One region of the Pseudescherichia vulneris genome, then DNA from elsewhere that is predicted to be linked to it. Evidence: predicted binding sites of a transcription regulator. Region 1 holds the regulator's gene; the other holds the start of a gene.
The links. Region 1 encodes PurR, which represses purine synthesis genes. Its sites were predicted from a motif close to CANGCAAACGTTTGCNTG; they were not measured.

Region 1 (3,076 bases):
ACTCTCCCTCATACTGAATCAATTTAACGCAGCGGTCAGCGCACCGGCAACAATCAGGCCCAGCACAACAACGGTGGTCATCAGGGAAAACTTCAGATCTGCACTCATCAATTTCTCTCCATTCTTATTACCCCACAAAAAGTGAGCTTGCGCATTTTTACACATTTATGGGCAAAAATCTTCTTTGATTTGGGGTGATATGCGTTTTAACGCTTCCCCTTTTCATCAAGATAAGACAAAATTCCACGCTAAATTTATTCGCGTACCGGCCATAGACCCCTCCTGACGTTCCGTGTCGTTTTCCCGGCGAATCGCATCCCCAAAAGTTGCGTGCAGGCTGAGTAGAGGCAAACGTTTACCTACACTATTTTCAGGAGCTTACGTCGTGGTTTGGAGTGACATTGAATGGCAACTATAAAAGACGTAGCGAAACGAGCAAACGTTTCCACCACAACCGTATCACATGTTATTAACAAAACTCGCTTTGTGGCAGAAGAGACGCGTAACGCGGTATGGGCAGCCATTAAAGAGCTGCACTATTCACCCAGCGCCGTGGCCCGCAGCCTGAAGGTTAACCATACCAAATCGATCGGCCTGCTGGCGACCAGCAGCGAAGCGCCCTACTTTGCCGAGATTATCGAGGCGGTAGAGAAGAACTGCTTCCAAAAAGGCTACACCCTGATCCTGGGTAATGCCTGGAACAACCTGGAGAAGCAGGGTGCCTATCTGTCGATGATGGCGCAGAAGCGCGTCGATGGCCTGCTGGTGATGTGTTCCGAGTACCCCGCCCCGCTGCTGAGCATGCTGGAGGAGTATCGCCATATCCCCATGGTCGTGATGGACTGGGGTGAGGCAAAAGCAGACTTTACTGACTCGGTGATCGATAACGCCTTTGAAGGCGGGTATATGGCTGGTCGCTATTTGGTCGAGCGCGGCCATCGTGAGATTGGCGTGATCCCTGGCCCGCTTGAGCGCAATACCGGCGCGGGTCGTCTGGCTGGTTTTATGAAAGCCATGGAAGAGGCGCTGATCAGCGTGCCGGAGAACTGGATTGTACAGGGCGACTTTGAACCTGAATCCGGCTACCGCGCGATGCAGCAGATCCTCTCCCAATCGCACCGCCCTACTGCCGTATTCTGCGGCGGCGATGTGATGGCGATGGGCGCGCTCTGCGCCGTTGACGAGATGGGGCTGCGCGTGCCACAGGATGTCTCGCTAATCGGCTATGATAACGTGCGTAACGCCCGGTTCTTCACCCCTGCACTGACTACCATCCACCAGCCCAAAGACTCGCTGGGGGAAACCGCCTTTAATATGCTGATGGATCGCATCGTGAATAAGCGTGAAGAGTCCCAGTCGATTGAGGTTCATCCTCGACTGATCGAGCGCCGCTCGGTCGCTGACGGTCCCTTCCGCGACTATCGCCGTTAAGATCGCACCGCTAAAAACCTCGGGAGCCGGTTACTCAGGCTCCCGCAGCCACTCCCGATTAAGCGTTTCGCTATCGCCTAAATAGTCCAGCAGCCAGCCCAGCGCGGGGGAATTATCGTTTTGCTGCCAGGTCAGGCAGCAAGCAGCATCCGGAAACGACTCTTCCAGCTGGAGCTCCACCCACTCGCCGCGATCGAGCCACGGCCGCGCAAAATGGCCTGGCACCATACCGATGCACAGTCCGGCGCTCAGGCATTCTGCTGAAGAGGTCCAGTCCGGCACCACCATTCGCCGCTGGTTGTCCAGCAGCCAGGTGATCCTTTTAGGCAGCAGACGGGAGGTATCTTCCCACACCAGCGATGGCCAGCCGCGCAGAAGATCGTCACTCAGCGGGCCACGCCTGCCCGCCAGCGGGTGATGAGCGGCCACCACGCAGCGCCAGTTGAGCATTCCCATATCGCGAAAGGCAAAGCGCCCGCCCACCGGTATGGCCTGGGTCGCCCCGATGGCCAGCTCCACGCGCCCATCGGCCAGCGCATCCCAGACGCCATTAAATACCTCTTTCGACACCAGCAGCTCCACGTCTGAAAAGTGCCGGTAGAAGTCGACGATCATTTGCCGGGTGCGCTCGGGACGCACAATATTATCTACCGCAATAGCGAGCTGACCGCGCCAGCCGTTGGCTATCTGCTGGCACTGCTGCCGGGTGACCTGCATTTTTTTGATGACAGACCGCCCCTCCTGCAAAAACCAGCTGCCTGCGGGGGTCAATACGACATCCCGATGACGTCGTTCGAACAACGGCACGGCAAGCCACTCCTCCAGCTGACGAACCGTGTAGCTGATAGCAGAGGGAACCCGGTGCAGCTCATGGGCGGCGGCGCTAAAGCTGCCGGTACGGGCAACGGTATCTACCACTTCAAGGGAGTAATCTGACCACATATTCTGCCTGCAAAAAATTTGAATGCACCACGCAAATATTACCGTTTCACAAGCGGGAATGCACTGCCTACACTTTGCCGCTTTGTGATCTGTGCTGTTCACCTGTCGTGTAAAAGATAATAAGAAGGAGTGATGATGTTACCTGGTAAAGGATTTTTAGTCTGGCTAGCGGGATTAAGCGTGCTGGGCTTTCTGGCAACGGATATGTATCTGCCAGCGTTTACCGCTATTCAGCAGGATCTCAACACCCCTGCATCGGCCGTAAGCGCCAGCCTGAGCCTGTTTCTGGCCGGTTTCGCCCTTGCCCAGCTGGTATGGGGCCCACTCTCCGATCGCTTTGGCCGCAGGCCGATACTGCTCTGTGGGCTAGGATTGTTTGCTTTCGGCTGCATCGGCATGCTGTGGGTTCGCGACGGCACCACGCTGCTGGTGCTGCGTTTTGTTCAGGCCGTAGGAGTCTGTGCCGCGGCGGTCAGCTGGCAGACGCTGGTAACGGACTATTATCCGGCTCAGCGGGTCAACCGTATTTTTGCCACCATCATGCCGCTAGTAGGATTGTCACCCGCCCTCGCGCCGCTGCTGGGGAGCTGGATCCTTGCTCACTCCCACTGGCAGACAATCTTCATGGTGCTGTTTGTCATCACGCTGCTGCTGATGCTGCCTGCCCTGCGCCTTAAAAAACCGGTGAAAAAGCGCCATTCGC
Region 2 (3,076 bases), 1.4 Mb from region 1:
GATCTGGCACAGAACGGTGCCATGGCGCTGCTGGTCGCGCTGATCTCCATCCTGGTTTACGTCGGCTTCCGCTTTGAGTGGCGACTGGCGGCGGGCGTAGTTATCGCCCTGGCGCACGACGTGATCATTACCATGGGTGTGCTGTCGCTGTTCCAGATCGAAGTGGATCTGACCATCGTGGCATCGTTGATGTCTGTTATCGGCTACTCGCTTAACGACAGCATCGTGGTTTCCGACCGTATTCGTGAGAACTTCCGCAAAATCCGTCGCGGTACACCTTACGAGATCTTTAACGTGTCGCTGACCCAGACGCTGCACCGAACCTTGATCACCTCAGGCACCACCTTGGTGGTGATCCTGATGCTCTATCTCTTCGGTGGCGCAATGCTCCAGGGCTTCTCGCTGACCATGCTGATCGGTGTTTCCATCGGTACGGCATCGTCCATCTACGTGGCCTCGGCGCTGGCGCTGAAGCTTGGGATGAAGCGTGAGCATCTGCTGCAGCAGAAGGTAGAGAAAGAGGGGGCGGATCAGCCGTCAATTCTGCCTTAACCGACGCTTCTCCAGCAAAAAAAGCCAACAAAAAAGCCAGCGATTAAGCTGGCTTTTTTTATGCCTGACGCCGGATGGCGCTGCGCTTATCCGGCCTACCTGTCGTGCTTTTGTAGGCCCGGAAAGCTTAGAAGTTGTAACCTGCTACCAGGTAACCACCCCAGCCGGTAGAGCGGACGTTGAAGTTGCCGCTGCCGAAGTTCAGGCTGGCATCGTCATTCCACTGGCCACCGTTGTGCCAGTAACGCGCCACCACCGAGTAGTGCCAGTGATCGTAGTTCAGGGCCAGAATGTGGCTGGAGGCGATAGAGTCGTTGGTACGCGCCTGCATGCCGTTCAGATCGCGGAAATCCTTGTCGCCCAGCTCGGAACCCCAGTCAAAGTTGGTAAAGCCGATATAGCTCAGCTGGCCGCCCCACAGTTGGGTGATCGGGACAAAGTATTTCACCTTAAAGCGGTAGCCATCCCACTCGTTCTCGTTCGCCGCTTCGTAGTTCTGCCACTGGTATTTCGCGTAGACGTTCAGGGAGAGGCTCATCGGCAGGCCGGTATCGATATCCGTACCCAGACCCATGTACCAGGTGCTCTGACGGCCCGCTTTGTTACGGCCCATGTCGTAGATGTAGTTGTTCGCGAAGTACCACTCTTTGAACGGACCAAACGCCAGGCTGGTGCCGGTCAGCTTGTCGATCGAGAAGCGCGGTTCAATCTCCATAAACAGCGGGGAGCCGTGGTTCCAGATACCCTGCGCGGTGCTGTTACCGCCGAAGAATACCGGCGCATCCATGTAGCCATAGAAGTCGAACCACTCTTTCTTGGCGAACGCTTCGTATTCCAGATAGGTATCGTTACGAATGGTCGGCCCGAAACGGGTGTGGTAGCTGCCTACCACGTTAACGCTCTGATGCCACCAGTCGGAGACGAACTCGCTGTTGCTGGTTTCGGCCGCATTAACGGCGAAGGTGGAAGAGAGCGCGAGTGCCGCACCGGCGACGAGTAATGTTTTTTTCATATTTATGCCACTGATTAAAGTCCCTGATGGGATCGAAAGGACGCGGTTGATGCTTTTCAAAATGTTTCGTATTTCTGCGGGCCTATTATAAGTTTCCTTGCTCACAAAAATATGTGTTGTTTCACATATCCATCATCTACGTAATCGATTGCGTTCACGTTTGCGTAGATAAAACGGGGCGATTGTACTGGCATTCCGCGACGTTGCCAATATTTGAGGTTTGTAAGGGGAGGTAAATAGGTGTGAGCGAGGCAAAAGGGCGGCGCTGCGCCCTTACAGAAAGTAACCGAATATGACGTTACTGCATATTGGCTGGCTGAATGTCATGGATGCGGATAAAGCCAAGCTGCTCAGGGGTGATGCCGTTGAGCTGCAGCGGCACGCTGACGTCGCTTGGGGCAAGGGTACTGGCTGGGGCGCTGATCAGCTGGTTCTGAACGTTAACTTCCTGCGGATTTTCGGTGGTACCCTGAATCTGTCCCCACTCAACCGTGCCGCTAAAGGCCGGAAGCGGTGTATTCGACTCGCCCTGGATGAGCAGCGTCAGACGCGTGCCGCCCGCGTTGGGGGCGATATCCTTCATGGACATACGTAGCATACCGAGCTGGCTGTTCAGACGCGCTGGGGTATTGGCACCCGGTAGCAGGTAGACGCCGCTCTCTGACTTGGCGTTCAGGCTGTTCTGCTGGGTGATCTTCACCGTCTCCTGATTGAGCTTGCTCATCTCTTTATTGAGCGTGCTCACGCTCTGATGCAGCTGACGCACCTCGCTCTGCTGGGCGCAGGCGCTAAGAGTAAACAGGCTCCCCAGCAGGGCGAGCTTCAGATAACGTCTTGTCATGATAACGGTTTCCTTAAACAAGTTATTGCCTGTAAGGGTAGATCGTTCGGACACGCTTAGCATCAATCCTTTATCCCAAAAGTGCTGATGCCTTTGTTGTCGCGGCATATCAGGTTAAAATAGATTTCAGTTAATTTTATCTTCAGGACGCCGTATGCATTGCCCATTCTGTTTCGCCGTGGATACCAAAGTAATTGACTCTCGCCTGGTGGGCGAAGGCTCCTCCGTACGCCGCCGCCGCCAGTGCCTGGTGTGCAACGAGCGCTTCACGACCTTTGAAGTGGCAGAGCTGGTGATGCCGCGCGTCGTGAAGAGCAACGAGGTCCGCGAGCCGTTTAACGAAGACAAATTGCGCAGCGGCATGCTTAAAGCGCTGGAGAAACGTCCGGTCAGCGCCGACGACGTCGAGATGGCCCTTAACCATATTAAGTCCCAGCTGCGGGCCACCGGTGAACGCGAGGTGCCCAGCAAGATGATCGGTAACCTGGTGATGGAGCAGCTTAAAAAGCTCGATAAAGTGGCCTATATCCGCTTTGCCTCCGTCTACCGCAGCTTTGAAGATATCCGCGAATTCGGCGAAGAGATCGCCCGCTTACAGGACTAGGCTCATGCTGGAAGATAAGCAGGACGATAAGCAGGACGAGATATACATGGCTCGCGCGCTGAAGCTG

Region 2: FN633_RS08120 (nucleoside-specific channel-forming protein Tsx) is a predicted target of PurR. The motif match lies at 1,702-1,719, and genes of this name have one in related genera.

What each region holds. Positions count from the first base shown of each region.
Region 1 covers NZ_LR607338.1:474,051-477,126, forward strand. The annotation lists gene cydH (cytochrome bd-I oxidase subunit CydH) at 19-108, opposite strand; gene purR (HTH-type transcriptional repressor PurR) at 406-1,431, shown strand; gene punR (DNA-binding transcriptional activator PunR) at 1,462-2,373, opposite strand; gene punC (purine nucleoside transporter PunC) at 2,509-3,076, shown strand, end outside.
Region 2 covers NZ_LR607338.1:1,907,183-1,910,258, forward strand. The annotation lists gene secF (protein translocase subunit SecF) at 1-552, shown strand, start outside; gene FN633_RS08120 (nucleoside-specific channel-forming protein Tsx) at 680-1,564, opposite strand; gene FN633_RS08125 (SadB/YajI family lipoprotein) at 1,863-2,405, opposite strand; gene nrdR (transcriptional regulator NrdR) at 2,560-3,009, shown strand; gene ribD (bifunctional diaminohydroxyphosphoribosylaminopyrimidine deaminase/5-amino-6-(5-phosphoribosylamino)uracil reductase RibD) at 3,014-3,076, shown strand, end outside.